3 regions of the Streptomyces sp. NPDC057474 genome follow, and region 3 is predicted to be linked to each of the others. Evidence: predicted binding sites of a transcription regulator. Region 3 holds the regulator's gene; each other region holds the start of a gene.
What was found. Region 3 encodes HrcA, which represses chaperone genes, less so after heat shock. Its sites were predicted from a motif close to TTNGCACTCNGNNNNNCNGAGTGCNAA; they were not measured.
Positions count from the first base shown of each region.

Region 1: ACFU53_RS40460 (FmdB family zinc ribbon protein) is a predicted target of HrcA. The motif match lies at 1,994-2,020, and genes of this name have one in related genera.
Region 2: groES (co-chaperone GroES) is a predicted target of HrcA. The motif match lies at 1,124-1,150, and genes of this name have one in related genera.

Region 1 covers NZ_JBHVDX010000241.1:3,840-10,731, reverse strand. Annotated here, with positions in the region: gene ACFU53_RS40470 (potassium/proton antiporter) at 1-246, shown strand, start outside; gene ACFU53_RS40465 (MFS transporter) at 545-1,831, shown strand; gene ACFU53_RS40460 (FmdB family zinc ribbon protein) at 2,033-2,359, shown strand; gene ACFU53_RS40455 (S-methyl-5'-thioadenosine phosphorylase) at 2,438-3,346, shown strand; gene ACFU53_RS40450 (hypothetical protein) at 3,875-4,495, shown strand; gene mscL (large conductance mechanosensitive channel protein MscL) at 4,625-5,101, shown strand; gene ACFU53_RS40440 (hypothetical protein) at 5,190-5,372, opposite strand; gene ACFU53_RS40435 (low temperature requirement protein A) at 5,536-6,870, shown strand; gene ACFU53_RS40430 (P1 family peptidase) at 6,860-6,892, shown strand, end outside.
Region 2 covers NZ_JBHVDX010000070.1:10,606-17,497, forward strand. Annotated here, with positions in the region: gene ACFU53_RS20905 (polysaccharide deacetylase family protein) at 152-1,057, shown strand; gene groES (co-chaperone GroES) at 1,296-1,604, shown strand; gene groL (chaperonin GroEL) at 1,761-3,386, shown strand; gene ACFU53_RS20920 (ester cyclase) at 3,496-4,203, opposite strand; gene ACFU53_RS20925 (SDR family NAD(P)-dependent oxidoreductase) at 4,301-5,074, opposite strand; gene ACFU53_RS20930 (MOSC domain-containing protein) at 5,209-5,874, opposite strand; gene ACFU53_RS20935 (LysR family transcriptional regulator) at 5,956-6,858, shown strand.
Region 3 covers NZ_JBHVDX010000237.1:8,219-15,110, forward strand. Annotated here, with positions in the region: gene ACFU53_RS40190 (SpoIIE family protein phosphatase) at 1-794, shown strand, start outside; gene hemW (radical SAM family heme chaperone HemW) at 982-2,214, shown strand; gene ACFU53_RS40200 (Uma2 family endonuclease) at 2,319-2,909, shown strand; gene ACFU53_RS40205 (DUF3097 domain-containing protein) at 2,887-3,699, opposite strand; gene ACFU53_RS40210 (MBL fold metallo-hydrolase) at 3,742-4,497, opposite strand; gene hrcA (heat-inducible transcriptional repressor HrcA) at 4,792-5,808, shown strand; gene dnaJ (molecular chaperone DnaJ) at 5,809-6,892, shown strand, end outside.

The DNA of each region.
Region 1 (6,892 bases), on a different contig from region 3:
ATGCACGGCGTCGAGGTCAACGAGCTCCGGCTCCCCCCGGGCGCCGCCGTCACCCTCGTCGTCCGCGACGGCACCTCCTTCGTGCCGCTGCCGACCACGGTGCTGCGACGTGGCGACGAGCTGCTCGTCGTCGCCACGGATCCCGTACGGGACCAGGCGGAACGCCGCCTCAGGGCCGTCGGCCAGGGCGGCAAGCTGGCCGACTGGCTGGGGAAGGGCAACGGGACCGGCAGGGCGGGTCGTTGAGAAACGCGGGGCAGGTCGTTGAGAACGGGTTTCGCACCGCTCACACCCTCTGAAATCAGGGGTACGGCCGTCCATGGTGCTCATTTTCACAGGTGACCCGGCTTATCCCCCTGTACGATGAAGGCGCACTTGATCGGACCAACTCTGTCTGACGCAGAGCTGGCGCGACCGTATGGCGGCCGTCACGCCCCTCCCTGTGGGCCCGGCATCTACCGCAGTGGCGCAAGAGGACAGCTCTCGGCGCCCGATCCCCCGCGAACCGGGGGGCCGCGCTACCAGGCGGCGGAAAGGCACGGCCGTGGCGTCCACGGTCACCTCGAACACCTCGAAGGCGTCCCGCCCGGGCTACGGGCAGCTGCTGCGCACCCGTGGCGCGTGGACGTTCCTTCTCCCCGGCTTCGCGGCACGCCAGCCGTTCGCGATGCTGACCATCTCCATCGTGCTGCTGGTCCAGCACACCACCGGCTCGTACGGGGCGGCCGGCGCCGTGGCCGCCGCGACCGGTGTCTCCATGGCGCTGTTCGCCCCCTACAGCGGCCGTCTCGCCGACCGTCACGGCCAGCGGGCCGTCCTGATCCCCGGCATCCTCGTCCACGGGGCTGCGGGCCTCTCCCTGACGGCGCTGGCCCTGATGGACGCCCCCCTGTGGGCGCTCTTCGCCGCCGCCGTACCGACCGGAGCCTCGGTGCCGCAGATCGGCCCCATGGTGCGGGCCCGCTGGGGCGTCAAGCTCCAGGACTCGCCCCTGATGAGCACCGCGGCCGCCTTCGAGTCCGTCACCGACGAGCTGACCTTCGTGCTCGGCCCGCTGGTCGCGACCGCGCTCTGCACCGCTGTGCACCCGGCGGCCGGCCTGTTCACCGAGGCCGGGCTCACCCTGATCGGCGGCCTGCTGTTCGCCGCGCAGCGCGGCACCCAGCCCAAGGTCGTCTCCGTGGCGCACGCGCGCGTGGAGCACGTCTCCGCCCTGTCCGTCCCCGGAGTGCGCGTCCTGATCGTCACCTTCCTGGGCATCGGCTCCGTCTTCGGCGGCATGCAGGTCTCGCTCGCCGCCTTCTCCGAGTCGATCGGCGAGCCCGGTCTGAACGGCGTCCTGTACGGCGTCTTCGCCGCCGGCAACATGCTCTCCGGCATCGTCTGCGGCGCGATCGCGTGGAAGGTCGCCCATCGGCGGCGCCTGGTCGTCGGCTACACGGCCCTCGCGCTGGTGACCTCCGCCCTGTGGACCGCCGACTCCGTGCTCGTCCTCGCCGCGCTCGGCCTGCTGGTCGGCATGTGCATCGCCCCGGCCCTGATCACCGGCTACACGTTGGTCGACTCCCTGGTCCCGTCCGGTGCCCGCACGGAGGCCTTCACCTGGCTGACCGGCGCGGTCGCGCTCGGCCAGGCGGCCGCCGTCACGGCCGCCGGACAGCTGGAGGACCGACTGTGGACCGGCGCCGGATTCCTGGTGCCGATGGCCGGTACGGCATTGGCTCTTGCCACGCTGTTGGCGCTGCGTAGGCGGCTGGTGCCGCCGCGCGTGACCCGCGTGGTCACGCGCGGCGCGGCCCATCGCGAACCTGCCGCGATCGGTGAGATGTGACCTGTGATTTTCCCAGGGAATTGGTCACTGTGACTCCGCCGCTCAAGCGGCTTCCCACGTGGGCGGGAAGGCCCTCATGGCGGTCAAGCCCTGACCGCCGCCCGTGAGCAGGTGACGTGCGTTACTCCATTCGTCGGCAGCACGGGTTAACATGGACGATCGTTAGCACTCATCGAGTGAGAGTGCCAGGAGGAAGAGCCAGTGCCGACGTACCAGTACCAGTGCACCGAATGCGGTGAGGGCCTCGAAGCGGTGCAGAAGTTCACCGACGACGCCCTGACCGAGTGCCCCGCCTGCAACGGCCGCCTCAAGAAGGTGTTCTCCGCGGTCGGCATCGTCTTCAAGGGCTCCGGTTTCTACCGGAACGACAGCCGCGGCTCCTCGTCGAGCAGCAGCCCGGCGACGTCGAAGTCCTCGTCGGACGCGAAGTCGGCCTCGGACGCGAAGCCCTCGTCGTCTTCGTCGTCCTCCGACTCGAAGTCGTCGTCCTCGGGCTCTTCCTCCACCAGCAGCACCTCGGCCGCGTAGCACCTCCGTCCGGGACCCCGCCGTCGTACGACGACCGGCGGGGTCTTCGGCGTTTCCCGGCCCGGTTAGGGTGCGGGCATGGCGAACACGGAGCACGTGGAGAACGGGGTCCGGCTTGCGGTCGGGGCGGGCACGGCGGACGGCACGGCGGGGACGGACCTGGCGGAGATCGGCGTCATCGGAGGCTCGGGCTTCTACTCCTTCCTCGACGACGTGACCGAGATACAGGTCGACACCCCCTACGGGCCGCCCAGCGACTCCCTCTTCCTCGGTGAGATCGCCGGACGCCGGGTCGCCTTCCTCCCGCGCCACGGCCGCGGCCACCATCTGCCGCCGCACCGCATCAACTACCGCGCCAACCTGTGGGCGCTGCGCTCCGTCGGGGCGCGCCAGGTGATCGGCCCGTGCGCGGTGGGCGGTCTGCGGCCGGAGTACGGACCGGGCACGCTCCTCGTCCCGGACCAGTTGGTGGACCGCACCAAGTCCCGCACCCAGACCTACTTCGACGGCCTCCCGCTGCCCGGCGGCGCCATCCCCAACGTCGTCCATGTCTCGTTCGCCGACCCCTACTGCCCCGTCGGCCGCAAGGCCGCCCTCGAAGCGGCGCGCGGGTGCGACTGGGAACCGGTGGACGGCGGCGCCCTCGTCGTGGTCGAGGGCCCCCGCTTCTCCACCCGCGCCGAGTCCCTGTGGCACCGGGCCCAGGGCTGGTCCGTCGTCGGCATGACCGGCCACCCCGAGGCCATCCTCGCCCGCGAACTCGAGCTCTGCTACACCACCCTGACCCTCGTCACCGACCTCGACGCCGGCGCCGAGACCGGCGAGGGCGTCTCCCACGAGGAAGTCCTCCAGGTCTTCGCCGCCAACGTCGACCGCCTCCGGGGCGTCCTGTTCGAGGCGATCGCCGCACTACCGTCGAACGACAGCCGTGCCTGCCCGTGCACGAACGCACTGGGCGGGATGGACCCTGGGTTCGAACTGCCGTGACAGGAGAGCCATCGGGCCCGTGGGCGATCGAGGACGAGCCCAACCATTCCCAGCCCGCCCGGCGTTTGAGAGCGAGCCCAGCCATTCCCAGCCCACCCGGCGTATGAGAGCGAGCCCAACCATTCCCAGCCCGCCCGGCGTTTGAGAGCGAGCCCAGCCATTCCCAGCCCGTCCGGCGTATGAGGACGAGCCCAGCCATTCCCAGCCCGCCCGGCGTTTGAGAGCGAGCCCAGTCATTCCCAGCCCGCCCAACGGCCGAGGATGAGCCCAGCCATTTTCAGCCCGTCCGGCGTTCGAGGACGAGCCCGAAGGGCGACAGCGGGTCTGGGGCGCATCCACAGAGTTGGTTCGGGGTCGAAGGGGCAGCGCCCCTGGGGATGGGACGGGTAGGGGCGGCGGGGGCGGAACTCCTCATTCGGGTGGCGGAGTTTTCCACAGTCGGTGGGTAGTCCACAGGCCACAGCAGGCTTCGCCGCGAAGCCTCATCGTGGGACCGCAAGCCGATCTCACACAGCAGGTGGTGGCCCCATGTCCCGTCCCTCATCCTCACCCTCACCCTCATCCTCATCCTCATCCTCACCCTCACTCTCATCCACGCCCTCGTCCTCGCCCTCGTCCGCACGCCTTCCCTCCTGGGCCGCCGGCCCACCCGGCACCGACACCCCTCCCACCTGCGAGGTCCCACACTTCGCCCCACTACGGGTACGCGGCGGCGCCCACCGGCTCCGCCGCCTCGCCCGCTGCCGAAGGCGAGCCTTGGCCGCGGGCCTGGCGGTGACTGCCGCCGCCCTGCTGGCGACGGGGGCAGGACCGAGGGAAGCCGAACGGGTCAGGGGCCACCCCGTGGCCGACCCGCTCCCCGAGCGACCCAGCACCGTGGCGACGGTGACCGCACCGGTACGCATCGCCGACGGCGCGACGGTACGGCTGCTGCACCCCGGCGACCGCGTCGACGTGATCGCGGCCGAGGAGTCCGCGACGGGCGCCGGCGCCGCACGGGTCGTCGCACGCGGCGCCCGCGTGGCCAAAGTGCCGACCGCCAGCGCCACCGAGAGCGGAGCCCTGGTCGTCCTGACCGTGCCCCGCCGCACGGCGGCCCGGCTGGCCGGCGCGGGCGCCACGTCCCGCCTGGCGGTGACCCTGTGGTGACCGCCAACCCCGACGCCGGCCCCCACCCGTCAAGTCCCACAATGAAGGGACCCACTTGGACACCCGGGACCGGCCCTGACGTAGGTTGCGGAGTCGTTTGTTCCACAACCAGCGCAGAGAGGCCTCGTGGTGAGCGAGAAGAAGGAGCCGAGCATCTGGGAGGGCTTCAAGGCCTTCCTGATGCGGGGGAACGTCGTCGACCTGGCCGTCGCCGTGGTCATCGGCGCAGCCTTCACCAACATCGTCAACTCGGTGGTGAAGGGGGTCATCAACCCACTGGTGGGTGCCTTCGGCACCAAGGACCTCGACAAGTACAGCTCGTGTCTGAAGGACCCCTGCAAAACGGCTGCGGACGGCACGGTCACCAACGGCATCCCGATCATGTGGGGCACAGTCCTGAGCGCCACGCTCAGCTTCGTCATCACCGCGGCCGTCGTCTACTTCCTGATGGTGCTCCCCATGGCCAAGTACCTGGCCCGCCAGGAAGCCCGCCGGAAGGCGAAGGAAGGCGCGCACGAGGTCATCGAGGTGACCGAGCTGGAGGTGCTCAAGGAGATCCGCGACGCCCTGGTGGCCCAGCGCGGCTCGGGCCACGACCGCGAGTAACGGCGCTCGAAACCTTTGGCCGGCGATACCGACAAATCATGGCCTCTGGTCAGCGATGCCAGCGGCACAAGGCCGACGGCCGGCGGTGTCAGATGTGGTGGGGCGGCTTCTCGTCGAGGAAGCGCTTCAGGTCGGCCGCGCTGTCGCCGCTGTCACCGGGCCGCTCGCCCCACCCGTGGTCCGTGTCGTCGGACGACGGCCGGCTCAGCGGGTCGTCGAAGACCAGCGCGGCCTTGGGGTCACGCGGTTGGGAGGCGGGAGCGGTACTCATGTCTCCAGGGTACGGCCCCGAGCACGAACGATTTCCAGCCGCAGCCCCTCCCCCAGCTCACCCACACCCGCACCGGGCCCGTCCGCGCACTCCCTCAGCCCTCTCCTGCACTTGTGAACACCTGAGCGAGAATTCCACCGGATTTTCTGGTGTGCTTGGCCCCATGACGTCCAGTTCCACGCCCTCGACCCCCTCGGCTCCGGAACCGACCCCAGGCTCTGGCACGGCCTCGGCCCCGTCCCCGGCCTCGTCCTCGGCTGCCACCTCCCCGTCCGGCGTCGCCCGGGCGCCGGTGCGCAGGCTGGTCGCGCGGGGGCGTGGGGAGGTGCATCGGGTCGCCTCGCCGCTGGAGCTCTTCTTCGACCTGTGCTTCGTCGTCGCCGTCGCCCAGGCGGGCGTCCAGCTGGTGCACGCCGTCGCGGAGGCACACGCGGCCGAGGGCGTCGTGAACTACGCGATGATCTTCTTCGCGATCTGGTGGGCCTGGATGAACTTCACCTGGTTCGCCTCGGCGTACGACAACGACGACGTGCCCTACCGGCTGGTGACCCTCGTCCAGATAGCCGGTGTGCTCGTGCTCGCCGCCGGGGTCACCCGGGCCTTCGAGGACCATGACTGGCTGCTGGTCGTGCTCGGCTACGTGATCATGCGACTGGCGATGACCGCGCAGTGGCTGCGGGCCGCGCGAACCGCGACGGGCGCCGAGCAGGTCACGGCACTGCGGTACGCGGGCGGCGTGGTGCTCTGCCAGGTCGGCTGGCTGGGGCTGCTGGTCCTGCCGGAGCCGGCCAGGCCGTGGCTGTTCCTGGTGATGGCGATCGCCGAGATGTGCGTCCCGGTGTACGCGGAGAAGGGCTTCCAGACGTCCTGGCATCCGCATCACATCGCCGAGCGGTACGGCCTGTTCACCATCATCGTGCTCGGCGAGACGATCCTGGCGGCGACGGTCGCCGTGAAGTCGGCGGTGGACGAGAACAACGCGCTGGGCGAACTGCTGCCGATCGCGGTGGGCGGGCTGCTGATCGTGTTCTCCTCGTGGTGGGTCTACTTCACCGTTCCCATCCACGGTCATCTGCGCTCCAACAAGGAGAGCTTCCTGTGGGGTTACGGCCACTACCTGATCTTCGCCTCGGCGGCCGCGATCGGCGCGGGGCTGGAGGTCGCGGTGGAGGAGGCGGTGCACAAGGCGCACATCTCCACGCTGGCCGCGTCCGCAGCGGTGACCCTGCCGACGGCGCTGTACCTCCTCTCCGTGTGGGCGCTGCACGCCCGCCACTACAAGGTGGGCACGGCCCAGCAGACCGTCCTGCCGCTGGCCGCGCTGGCCGTGATCGTGTGCACGTTCCTGGGCCACTGGGCGGTCCTGGCGGCGGGCATCGTGGCGACCTTGACGGTCGCGGTCGGGGTGGCGCTCACCGCCCGAGCCCACGGCACCCACAACGACGAGTCCGACAGGACTCACGAGGCCCACAACACCCGAGATGCCCATGGCAGTTGACGCTCTGACCGATGTCCCCGGC
Region 2 (6,892 bases), on a different contig from region 3:
TGGGGCGCGCGTTGTGACAGCTCGTACGCCGGTCGCCCGCGCCTTGGCCGCTCTCTCCGCTCTCACGGCCCTCGCCGTACTGCTCCTTGCCGGGTGCGCAGGCGATCCCGGCGGCCGCGCCGACCGAGCGGAGGGGCCCGGGGTCGAAGCGATGGCGAAGGGCCGACTGCCGGCGCGAGGGCCAAGGCCGCCATCGGCTCCGGCGCAGTACAGAGGTCCGAGCTCAGCCGTCCCCCACCCCGGCGCGGGCGGCGCATCGAACCCCGGCTCCTCCACTCCGTGTTCCGGCGCGGGCGGCGCATCGAATCTCGGCTCCTCCGCCCCACGCCCCGGCGCAACTGCTCCCGGCTCCGCGGTTCCCCGCCACCCGCACTCGCCCCCGTACCGCCGCTGGGGCCTCGCCACCCCCCTCGCTCCCGCACCCAGGACTCCCGACCTGCCTTCCGTACCCCGCGCGGCCCGCCCGGGTCTGCCGCCCGTCGTCGACCGCGTCCCGACCCGGGACAAGGTGGTCTTCCTGACGTACGACGACGGGGCCGAGAAGGACCCGAGGTTCGTCGACATGGTGCGGGAGCTGCGGCTGCCGGTGAGCATGTTCCTGACGGACAGTGTCGTGGGGCCGGGGTACGGCCACTTCGCGCGGTTGCGGGCGGTCGGCGCGACCGTGCAGAACCACACGCTCGACCACACCGCCCTGCGCGGCCTGCCGTACGCCGGACAGCGCGCCGAGATCTGCGGCCAGCAGAACAAGCTGAAACAGCGCTTCGGCGTCCGGCCGGCCCTCTTCCGCCCGCCTTACGGCGTCTACGACACCACCACGCTCCGCGCCGCCGCCGACTGCGGCATCGCGGCCGTCGTCCTGTGGCGCGCGTCCATGCAGATCAACGACCTCCGCTACGCCGTCGGCGACCACCTCCGCCCCGGCGACATCGTCCTGGCCCAATTCCGGGGCCCGGACCAGCTGAAGGGCGCCACGCTCACGGAGATGACGACGCGGCTGCTGCGCCGGATCCAGCAGCAGGGCCTGACGGTCGGCCGCCTGGAGGACTACCTCTGACGCTCGCCCCGGACGCGTCCGGCGCCTCGCCGCACCCCACGCGACGCGCCGCCGCGACCCACTCGATTAGCAGTCCGCTTGACCGAGTGCTAATCGCGGTCATAGTCTCAGGTCTGGCACTCCCCCCTGGAGAGTGCCAACTAGCGACGGGCAGGTCCGGCACCCGCGACGACGGATCCACCTGGTCGCCACCTCAGACAGTTAACCCCGTGAGATCTCCGAAGGGGGAGGTCGGATCGTGACGACCACCAGCTCCAAGGTTGCCATCAAGCCGCTCGAGGACCGCATCGTGGTCCAGCCGCTCGACGCCGAGCAGACCACGGCCTCTGGCCTGGTCATCCCGGACACCGCCAAGGAGAAGCCCCAGGAGGGCGTCGTCCTGGCCGTGGGCCCGGGCCGCTTCGAGAACGGCGAGCGCCTGCCGCTCGACGTCAAGACCGGCGACATCGTGCTGTACAGCAAGTACGGCGGCACCGAAGTGAAGTACAACGGCGAGGAGTACCTCGTCCTCTCGGCTCGCGACGTCCTCGCGATCATCGAGAAGTAAGGGGGTCTGGGGGGTCACCCCCAGAAATCCTGCACCCGCTTCCACCGAAGCACATTGCTTTTGAGCTGCGCCCCGGGCCCCCGCGACCTTATGAAGCCGGGCGTTCGGGGCGCAGTTCGTTTCACCCACGTTTTCCGAGAGGGCTGAACCGCTCCCATGGCGAAGATCCTGAAGTTCGACGAGGACGCCCGTCGCGCCCTCGAGCGCGGCGTCAACAAGCTTGCCGACACGGTCAAGGTGACGATCGGCCCCAAGGGCCGCAACGTCGTCATCGACAAGAAGTTCGGCGCCCCCACCATCACCAACGACGGCGTGACCATCGCCCGTGAGGTCGAGGTCGACGACCCGTACGAGAACCTCGGCGTCCAGCTGGTGAAGGAGGTGGCGACCAAGACCAACGACGTAGCGGGTGACGGTACGACCACCGCCACCGTGCTGGCCCAGGCGCTCGTCCGCGAGGGCCTGCGGAACGTCGCCGCGGGTGCCTCCCCGGCCGCCCTGAAGAAGGGCATCGACGCCGCGGTCAAGGCCGTGTCCGAGGAGCTCCTCGCGACCGCCCGCCCGATCGACGAGAAGTCCGACATCGCCGCCGTCGCCGGTCTGTCCGCCCAGGACACGCAGGTCGGCGAGCTCATCGCCGAGGCGATGGACAAGGTCGGCAAGGACGGTGTCATCACCGTCGAGGAGTCCAACACCTTCGGTCTGGAGCTGGACTTCACCGAGGGCATGGCCTTCGACAAGGGCTACCTGTCGCCGTACTTCGTGACGGACCAGGAGCGTATGGAGGCCGTCCTCGACGACCCGTACATCCTGATCCACCAGGGCAAGATCGGCGCCATCGCCGACCTGCTGCCCCTGCTGGAGAAGGTCATCCAGTCCAACGCCTCGCGGCCGCTGCTGATCATCGCCGAGGACGTCGAGGGCGAGGCCCTGTCGACCCTGGTCGTGAACAAGATCCGCGGCACCTTCAACGCGGTCGCCGTCAAGGCCCCCGGCTTCGGCGACCGTCGCAAGGCGATGCTGCAGGACATGGCGACGCTGACCGGCGCCGAGGTCATCTCCGAGGAGGTCGGCCTCAAGCTCGACCAGGTCGGCCTGGACGTGCTCGGTTCCGCCCGCCGCGTCACCGTCACCAAGGACGACACCACGCTCGTCGACGGCGCCGGTGACTCCGGGGCCGTCCAGGGCCGCGTCGCCCAGATCAAGGCCGAGATCGAGAACACGGACTCCGACTGGGACCGCGAGAAGCTCCAGGAGCGCCTCGCGAAGCTGGCCGGCGGCGTGTGCGTGATCAAGGTCGGCGCCGCCACCGAGGTGGAGCTGAAGGAGAAGAAGCACCGTCTGGAGGACGCCATCTCCGCGACCCGCGCCGCGGTCGAGGAGGGCATCGTCTCCGGTGGTGGCTCCGCGCTCGTCCACGCCGTGAAGGTCCTCGAGGGCAACCTCGGCAAGACCGGCGACGAGGCCACGGGTGTCGCGGTCGTCCGCAAGGCCGCCGTCGAGCCGCTGCGCTGGATCGCGGAGAACGCCGGCCTGGAGGGCTACGTCATCACCTCCAAGGTCGCCGAGCTGGACAAGGGCCAGGGCTTCAACGCCGCCACCGGCGAGTACGGCGACCTGGTCAAGCAGGGCGTCATCGACCCGGTCAAGGTCACCCGCTCCGCCCTGGAGAACGCCGCCTCCATCGCCTCCCTCCTCCTCACGACCGAGACCCTGGTCGTCGAGAAGAAGGAAGAGGAGCCGGCCGACGCGGGCCACGGCGGCCACGGCCACTCCCACTGACGTACGCACGTCGGTAAGCCACAGGTGAGGCCCGGAACCCCCGCACGAGGGAGGGGTGCCGGGCCTTCCCGCGTCGCCGCCCGTCGTCTCCGGACGCTCCGGGCGCCGCCTACTTCTCCAGATCGTCGAGCGCGCCCAACTGGCCCATCAGCCCGAGCCGGTCGTACTCCCACCACCCCTCGGTGATCTTCCCGTCGGAAGCGCACCGGTGAATGATCGTCCCCGTCATCCGGACCGTCCTCCCGCTGGCCGGAATCCCGACGAAGTCCCCCTTGTGGGTCGCGTTCCAGGTCCACCGCGTGCACACGCGGTCACCCTGGGCGATCTGATCCTCCACGGTGAACTCGAAGTCGAACCCGCTCCGCCACTCCTCGACGGTCCGCCTGAACGCGTCCATCCCGATGGCGTCCGGCTCCTCGGAGGGAACGTGGTCGTGGTAGTCCTCCACGAGCAGGTCGTTGAGCGGCGGCAGTTCGCCCTTCGTGGCGATGGTCGCGAGGAACCGCCGCGCCGTCCCGGCGTACAGCTGCTCGTCCCGCACCACATCCAGATCCGTGAACGTGGGCGTCTCGTCGCACAGCGCCACCATCTCGCGGAAGATCCGGTCCGTCTCCGGCAGCCCGGAATTCCGCATCGCCTCCTCGTACGACGGAAACTCCACGATCTCCACGAAGTGCGACCCGTCCGACCGGTCCTTCCCGATCACGCTGTGCGTCGCCGTCCGCTTGCCCTTGGTCTGTTCGACCCATGTGTCCATCAGCCGGTTCATCTCATCGAACCGACTCGTCCTGCAGTCGATGAGCTGCACGAATGTCATGACGCGCCACCTCCCGGCCCCCCTGGGTCCGGTTGAACAGCTCCATTGTCCCCCGGCGCCGTCGCCCTCTCACCCTCAGGCGCCGTTCTGACCACGGCTACTGCGGCCCGTACTTCCGCCCCGTCTTCGAGCTGATCCCGCCCAGCAGACCTCGCGGCACCACCTTCACCACACTCATCAGGGCCTTGTAGCGCGGGTCGGGGATGGAGACGGCCTTGCCGCGGGAGAGGTCGGCGAGGGCGGCGGTGACGAGCTTGTCGGCGTCGAGCCACATCCAGGACGGGATGCTGTCGGTGCCCATGCCGGCCCGGTCGTGGAACTCCGTACGGACGAAGCCGGGGCAGAGGGCCATGAGGCGGACGCCGGTGCCGGCCAGGTCGCGCGCGGCACCCTGGGTGAACTGCACGACCCAGGCCTTCGACGCCCCGTACGTGCCCCGCGGCACGAAGGCCGCGACCGACGCCACGTTCACCACACCGCCGCGACCGCGCTCGCGCATGGCCTCGGTGGCCGCCGAGGTGAGGCGGAGGACCGCCTCGCAGTGGACCTTGAGCATCTTCAGCTCGTCGGCCATCGAGACGTCGAGATAGCGGCCCTTGTTGCCGAAGCCGGCGTTGTTGATCAGCAGGTCGACCGGGTTCTTGCGGTCGGCCAGCCGCCGCACCACCGCCTCGATGCCGTCGTCCGTCGCGAGGTCCGCCGTCAGCACCTCCGCCTCGATGCCGTGCCGGTCGTGCAACTCGGTCGCCTGCTCCCGCAGCCGCTTGGTGTCACGCGCCACCAGCACCAGGTTGTGCCCGTCCGCCGCCAGCCGCCGCGCGAAGGCGGCGCCGATCCCCGCGGTCGATCCCGTAATCAGAGCCGTTGTCATGGCGCAAGCGTAGTGACCGGGACTGTGCGGGTCCGTTTGCTCCACCGCACGTTCACCAGCGGCTTCGCCGGCACCTCGGTGAAGACCTGCACCGGCGTGGCACCTTCACGGGCACCTCACCACGGACCGGCCCGTCACTCCCGCGTCGCCGCGTACTTCCGCGCGATCTCCAGCACCTCCGGATGCAGCGCCTCGCTCGCCGCCAACAGCCGCGGCAGCAACCCGTGTTCGTTCATCGTGGCGCGGAAGGTGAGGGCGACGGTGATGTCGTGGTCGGGGCGGTGGACGATCTCGATCGGGTCGCCCGCGCGGATCTCGCCGGGCTGGATCACGCGCAGGTAGGCGCCGGGCGCGCCCTGGCGTGTGAAGCGCTTGACCCAGCCCCGCTCGCCCAGGTGCCGCTGGAAGTTGAGACAGGGGACGCGGCCGGTGGTGATCTCCAGGATCACCTCGGGGCCGATCCGCCAGCGTTCGCCGATGAGGGCGCCGGAGACGTCGAGGCCCACGGTGGTGAGGTTCTCGCCGAAGATTCCGCTGGGCAGGGTGCGGCCCAGTTCGCGCTCCCAGCCGTCCAGGTCCTCACGGGCGAACGCGTAGACCGCCTGGTCGTCGCCGCCGTGGTGCTTCGTGTTGCACACCGCGTCCCCGGCCACCCCGCCGGCGCCGACCCCTTTGGGCCCGGGCGCCGCCACCCGCACCGGCCCGTCCACCGGCCGCTTGTCGATGCCGGAGACCCTCTTCGACTCCTCCGGGACGTCGACGGCCTTGGGACGACCCACATTCAGCGACAGAAGCTTCATACGGGCACGGTAGGCGGACCAGGGTCAAAGCGTCCACGCGATATTCGGCACGGTGTCCAAGCTCCGCTTATGCTCAACTCCGTGATCGAGGCCCGCCATCTCCGCGTCCTGCGCGCCGTCGCCGCCACCGGCTCCTTCTCGGCGGCCGGACGCGAACTCGGCTGCACCCAGCCCGCCGTCAGCCAGCAGATGAAGGCTCTCGAATCCTCCGTCGGCACACCGCTGCTGGTCCGCACCGGCCGCGAGATGAGGCTGACACAGGCGGGCGAGGCGCTGGTACGGCACGCGTCCGGCATCCTCGCCGGGCTCACCGCGGCCGAGGAGGAGGTGGCCGCCATCGCCGGTCTGCGCGCCGGACGGGTCCGCCTGGTCTCCTTCCCCAGCGGCAGCTCCACCCTCGTCCCCACCGCCCTGGCCGCCCTGCGCGCCGCTCACCCCGGCACCCGGGTCTCCCTGGAGGAGGCCGAACCGCCACGCTCGGTCGAGATGCTCCGCGAGGGCGACTGCGACATCGCGCTCGCCTTCCGCTACGAGGGCGCGGCGGGCGCGGAGGAGGGGGAATGGGACGACCTGGTCGTACGCCCCCTGCTCACGGACCGGCTCGTCGGACTCGTGCCCGAGGGGCACCGACTGGCTCGTACGCGGTCCATCGGCATCGGGGAACTCGCCGGGGACCCCTGGATCGCCGGCTGCCCGCGCTGCCGGGGGCAGCTGGTGCGGGTCTGTGAGAGCGCGGGCTTCACGCCACGCATCGACTTCGCGACCGACGACTACCCGGCGGTGGTCGGTCTGGTGGGCGCGGGCCTCGGGGTCGCCGTCCTGCCGGAGCTGGCCATCGAGTCCGTACGCGCCAAGGGAGTGCGGATGGTCACCGTCGAGCCGGTGGTGCGCCGGGAGATCGTGGCGCTCACCTTGCCGGATTTGGCTCAGGTGCCCACGGTCGCGGCGACGCTGGACCGGCTGGCGGGAGCGGCCGCGCGGTAACGCCGCAACGGTGCCGGTAGAGCCGCACGGTCCG
Region 3 (6,892 bases):
AGGCCACCATCAGCCGGGTCCTGCAGCGCGGACTGCTGCCGGGCGCGGTCGCCGAGATCCCCGGCGTGTCGAGCGCGCTCGTCTACGAGCCGTGCGACAAGGGCGGGCCCAGCGGCGACTTCTACGACCTGTTCCCGGCGGGCCGGGGCCGCTGGTGCTTCGCGATCGGCGACGTCCAGGGCAAGGGCCCCGAGGCGGCGGTGGTCATCGGTCTCGCCCGGCCCTGGCTGCGGCTGCTCGCCCGCGAGGGATACGGCGTCGCGGACGTGCTCGACCGCCTCAACCAGCTCCTCCTCGACGACGCGACCGAGGCGGCGGACGCCGCCGCCCGCGCCCTGGTCACGGCGGGCGACCCCGGCCTCGTCGACCCCGACGGCCCGCAGACCCGCTTCCTCTCCCTCCTCTACGGCGAACTCGTCCCCGTCGCCGGCGGCGTCCGCTGCACCCTCGCCTCCGCCGGGCACCCGCTGCCGCTGCTCCTGGGCCCTGACGGCGACGTGCGGGCCGTGGCCGAGCCGCAGACGCTGCTCGGGGTGATCGAGGACAGCGAGTACGTCTCCGAGACGTTCGAGCTGCGCCACGGCGACACGCTGCTGTGTGTGACCGACGGGGTCACCGAGCGGCGCAACGGCCCGCACATGTTCGACGACGGGGACGGCCTCGCCACCGCGCTCGCCGGCTGCGCCGGGCTCGACGCCCAGCTGATCGCCGAACGGATCCGACGGCTCGTGCACGAGTTCGGGCAACGACCGCCGGACGACGATCTGGCGCTGCTGGTGTTGCAGGCGGAGTAGCGGGGCCGGTGGTCGGAACACCCGAGAAGGCCGGCGGAGCGGTGCAGCCGGCCGACGGAGCAGCGGGGTCGGTCGACGGAGCAGTGGGGTCGGTCGATGGAGCAGCGGGGTGGGCCGGCGGAGCTGCCCGGGTCGGCCGACGGTGCAGCACTCGGACGTACTCGTCCCGTGCTGGACAATGGAAGGCATGCCTTCCGCACTCCCTGACGGTGAGCCCGTCCCCGACGACGGGGCGCTGCCCGCGCACGCCCTGGCCGGCGCGGCCGAGCGGCCCCTCGGGTTCTACCTGCACGTCCCGTACTGCGCGACCCGCTGCGGCTACTGCGACTTCAACACCTACACCGCGACCGAGCTGCGTGGCACCGGCGGTGTCCTCGCCTCCCGCGACAACTACGCGGACACGGTCGTCGACGAGATCCGCCTCGCCCGCAAGGTCCTAGGCGACGACCCGCGCCCCGTCCGTACGGTCTTCGTCGGCGGCGGCACGCCCACGCTGCTGGCCGCCGACGACCTCGTACGGATGCTGGGGGCGATCCGTGAGGAGTTCGGTCTCGCGGACGACGCGGAGGTGACGACGGAGGCGAACCCGGAGTCGGTCGACCCCGCCTACCTGGAGACCCTCCGCGCGGGCGGCTTCAACCGCCTCTCCTTCGGCATGCAGAGCGCCCGGCAGCACGTCCTGAAGATCCTCGACCGTACGCACACGCCGGGGCGCCCGGAGGCGTGCGTCGCGGAGGCCCGCGCGGCGGGCTTCGACCACGTCAACCTCGACCTGATCTACGGCACGCCCGGGGAGTCCGACGACGACTGGCGGGCCTCCCTGGACGCCGCGCTCGGCGCCGGACCGGACCACGTCTCGGCGTACGCGCTGATCGTCGAGGAGGGCACCCAGCTCGCCCGGCGCATCCGTCGCGGTGAGGTCCCGATGACGGACGACGACGTCCACGCCGACCGCTACCTGATCGCCGAGGAGATGCTCTCGGCCGCCGGCTTCGACTGGTACGAGGTCTCCAACTGGGCCACCTCCGACGCCGGGCGCTGCCTGCACAACGAGCTGTACTGGCGCGGCGCGGACTGGTGGGGCGCGGGGCCCGGCGCTCACAGCCATGTCGGTGGCGTCCGCTGGTGGAACGTCAAGCACCCGGGCGCGTACGCGGGCGCGCTGGCGGCAGGGCGGTCACCGGGGGCCGGGCGGGAACTGCTGGCGGACGAGGACCGCCGGGTCGAGCGGATCCTGCTCGAGCTGCGGCTCCGGGAGGGCTGCCCGTTGTCCTTGCTGCGGGAGGAAGGCCTTGCGGCGGCCGGGCGCGCTCTGTCCGACGGGCTCCTGGAGGCGGGACCCTACGAGGAGGGGCGCGCGGTGCTCACGCTGCGGGGGCGGTTGCTGGCGGACGCGGTGGTGCGGGACCTGGTGGACTGATCACCCTGGTGAATGAATCCGTGCGGAACGGGGGTTCGGTACCTAACCTGGTTCGTAGGCTGCCGCCGTAATTGCACGGTGGCGGAAACCGGAGGGCTGCGGAGATGACCGCTGTGGACGACCGACCGATGACCACCGACATCGTGAAGTTCTTCGAGAGCTTTGAGTTTCCCGAAGGATTCAAGGTCGAGCTCCTCCGGGGGGAAATTGTGATGATGGCGGGGCCGGACGTGGCCCACAACGACATCCTGGAGGCGGTTGTGGACCAGATCCCCCGCCAGCAGTGGCGGCGACTGCAGACCCAGGACATCGCCATGCTCGAAGAGACCAGTGAACCGCAGCCGGACCTTGTGGTGATTGAGCGTGGCGCTGGACCAGGTCACGGGAGGCTGATGCCGTCGGAGGTCATCACCATGCTTCTGGAGGTCGTTTCCAAGACGAGTGTGGCCCGCGACTATGGCGTCAAACGGTCGATCTACGCGGCGGCAAAGGTACCTGCCTACTTCATCATCGACCCCGTTATGGCCCAGTGTGTACTGCTTACTGAACCGACGGGCCATGGCGAAGACGCGGACTACCGCTGCCAGCGCATCACCAAGTTCGGCGACCTCACCCCGCTGGAGCCCATCGGTATCGAGCTGGATACCAGCGAGTTCGCCGCATACGAGAACGTCAGGCCCCACCGCTATCCGTGACGAAGTCGATCAGCTCCTCCACCCGTCCCAGTAGCTCCGGCTCCAGGTCCCTGTAGGAACCCACCCGCGCCAGAATCGCCTGCCACACCGCTCCGGTGTTGTCCGAAGGCCACCCCAGCGCCCGGCACACCCCCGTCTTCCAGTCCTGCCCCCGCGGCACGCGCGGCCACGCCTCGATACCCACCGACGACGGCTTCACGGCCTCCCAGATGTCGATGTACGGGTGGCCGACGACGAGCGCGTGTTCGCTCGTCACCGACGCCGCGATACGGGACTCCTTGCTGCCCGGGACCAGATGGTCGACCAGGACACCCAGCCTCGCATCAGGCCCCGGCGCGAACTCCGCGACGATCGCGGGCAGGTCGTCCACGCCCTCCAGGTACTCCACGACCACGCCCTCGATGCGCAGGTCGTCGCCCCACACCCGCTCGACGAGTTCGGCGTCGTGGCGGCCCTCGACATAGATGCGCCCGGCGCGGGCCACACGGGCGCGGGCGCCGGGGACGGCCACCGAGCCGGACGCCGTACGGCTCGGCCGCGCGGGCGCCGACGAGGGGCGTACCAGCGTCACGACCCGGCCCTCCAGGAGGAAGCCCCGGGGTTCCAGCGGGAACACGCGGTGTTTGCCGAAGCGGTCCTCCAGCGTCACCGTGCCCGCCTCGCAGCGGATGACCGCCCCGCAGAAGCCGGTGGTGGGCTCCTCGACGACCAGGCCGGGGTCGGCCGGGACCTCGGGGGCCGGCTTGGGCTTCTTCCAGGGAGGGGTCAGGTCGGGTGAGTACTGGCGCATTCGGATGACGATAGGAGAAGCCGCGCCCGGATTTCCCCGTGCTCAGCCCGACACGCCGAAACGCCGTGCCAGCGCGTCCCGTTGGGCCCGTACGAACGCCGCGTCCACCACCGCCCCGTGGCCGGGGACGTAGAGCGCGTCCTCGCCGCCCAGGTCCAGGAGCCGGTCCAGGGCGGCCGGCCAGCGGGAGGGGATCGCGTCGGGGCCCGCCTGGGGTTCGCCGGACTCCTCGACCAGGTCCCCGCAGAACACGACCTCCGGAGAGCCCGGAGAGCCCTCGGTGGCCGGCGTGCCCGGGATCAGGACCGCCAGGTCGTGGCCCGTGTGCCCCGGGCCCACGTTCGCCAGGAGTACCTGGACGTCGCCGCCCAGGTCGAGCGTCCACTCACCGGAAACGTGGTGGCGGGGGCGTACGAGGAGGTCGGCGGCCTCGGTGGCGTCCGTCGGCGGGAGGCCGTGGTGCACGGCGTCCGCACGGAGGACGTCGCAGTCACGGGTCAGGACGCCGCCGACGCCCACCGCGCCGAAGACCTCCACCCCGGCGAACGCGGCCGCCCCGAAGACATGGTCGAAGTGGGGGTGGGTGAGCGCGAGATGTGTCACACGGGAGCCACCGAGCAGCCGGCACGCCTCGGTGCGCAACCGCGCGCCCTCCCGCAGGCTCGAACCCGCGTCGATCATGAGGGCCGAACCGCCCCCGACCACCAGCCCGACCGTGCAGTCCCAGCCGGGAAGGCGGCACCGTCCGACCCGGGGCGTCAATCCCTGCCATCCGCACTCTTCCCAAGTCACCGTCATGCGCCGACGCTAGCTTTAGCTCCCCGCGTGCGGGGTGAGGGAGGGCGTCGGGGGAGGCCGGCGGTCCGGGCGGCGTCGGCGGTCGTGCGTACCGGTCGGTAGTAATCGGCCCGGCCCGTCGGTAGGAAGTGGCCCGACATCGTCGGACAGGTCGGTACGCCCCCGGCACGACATCGCTGGACCGGCCTTGCCGGGGGCGTACCCCACCGCCGTACACTGGGCGGGGAGTGTTGGCACTCGCCCGGGGTGAGTGCCAGGGGAGAGTCACAGGAGAGCGAGCTGGAGGTGTGCGCGGTGCTCAGTGAACGCAGGCTCCAGGTGCTGCGCGCCATCGTCCAGGACTACGTGGGCACCGAGGAGCCGGTCGGTTCCAAGGCGCTCACGGAGCGGCACAACCTCGGTGTCTCCCCGGCGACCGTCCGCAACGACATGGCGGCGCTGGAGGACGAGGGCTTCATCGCCCAGCCCCACACCAGCGCGGGCCGTATCCCCACCGACAAGGGGTACCGGCTCTTCGTCGACAAGCTGGCAGGCGTCAAGCCGATGACCCCGCCCGAGCGGCGCGCCATCCAGAACTTTTTGGACGGCGCCGTCGACCTCGACGACGTGGTGGCCAGGACCGTACGGCTGCTCGCGCAGCTGACACGGCAGGTCGCCGTCGTGCAGTATCCGTCGCTCACGCGGTCGACGGTGCGCCATGTGGAGCTGCTGTCGCTGGCTCCCGCCCGGCTGATGCTCGTGCTGATCACGGACACGGGACGGGTGGAACAGCGGCTGGTCGACTGCCCGGCGCCGTTCGGGGAAACGTCACTGGCGGATCTGCGCGCCCGGCTCAACAGCAAGGTCGCGGGCCGCCGGTTCACCGACGTGCCGAGGCTGGTCGAGGACCTGCCCGAGGCGTTCGACGTCGAGGACCGGGGCACGGTCACGACGGTGCTCTCCACCCTCCTGGAGGCACTCGTCGAGGAGAGCGAGGAGCGGCTGATGATCGGCGGTACGGCCAATCTCACCCGCTTCGGACATGACTTCCCTCTCACCATCCGGCCCGTTCTGGAAGCCTTGGAGGAGCAGGTCGTCCTCCTCAAGTTGCTTGGTGAGGCCGGGGATTCGGGCATGACCGTACGCATCGGTCATGAGAACGCGTATGAGGGACTCAACTCCACGTCCGTCGTCTCCGTCGGTTACGGTTCGGGCGGCGAGGCAGTAGCGAAACTGGGCGTGGTCGGACCTACGCGCATGGACTATCCGGGAACGATGGGAGCGGTACGAGCGGTGGCACGGTACGTCGGACAGATCCTGGCGGAGTCCTGAGTGGCCACGGACTACTACGCCGTTCTCGGCGTGCGCCGCGACGCTTCTCAGGACGAGATCAAGAAGGCGTTCCGGAGGCTCGCGCGCGAGCTGCACCCGGACGTCAATCCCGATCCGAAGACCCAGGAGCGGTTCAAGGAGATCAACGCCGCCTACGAGGTGCTCTCGGACCCGCAGAAGAAGCAGGTCTACGACCTCGGCGGCGACCCGCTGTCCCAGGCGGGCGGCGGAGGCGCGGGCGGCTTCGGCGCCGGTGGCTTCGGGAACTTCTCGGACATCATGGACGCCTTCTTCGGTACGGCGTCCCAGCGGGGCCCGCGGTCGCGTACGCGCCGGGGGCAGGACGCGATGATCCGGCTGGAGATCGACCTCGACGAGGCGGCCTTCGGCACGACGAAGGACATCCAGGTCGACACGGCCGTCGTCTGCACGACGTGCAGTGGCGAGGGCGCGGCCCCGGGTACGACCGCCCAGACCTGTGACATGTGTCGCGGTCGTGGTGAGGTCTCCCAGGTCACGCGGTCCTTCCTCGGTCAGGTCATGACCTCGCGGCCCTGCCCGCAGTGCCAGGGGTTCGGCACGATCGTCCCGAACCCGTGCCCCGAGTGCGCGGGCGACGGGCGGGTGCGGTCGCGGCGGACGCTCACGGTCAAGATCCCGGCCGGTGTCGACAACGGCACGCGGATCCAGCTGGCCGGTGAGGGCGAGGTCGGGCCCGGTGGTGGTCCCGCCGGTGACCTCTACGTGGAGATCCACGAGCTGCCGCACTCGACGTTCCAGCGGCGCGGCGACGATCTGCACTGCACGGTGACGATCCCGATGACGGCGGCGTCCCTCGGCACGAAGGTGCCGCTGGAGACGCTGGACGGTCTCGAGGAGGTCGACATCCGGCCCGGGACGCAGTCCGGGCAGTCGATCCCGTTGCACGGGCGGGGTGTCACGCATCTGCGGGGCGGCGGCCGTGGCGATCTGATCGTCCACGTCGAGGTCCAGACGCCCACGAAGCTCGATCCTGAGCAGGAGGGGCTGCTGCGGCAGCTTGCGGTCCTTCGGGGTGAGGAACGGCCTACGGGGCAGTTCCAGC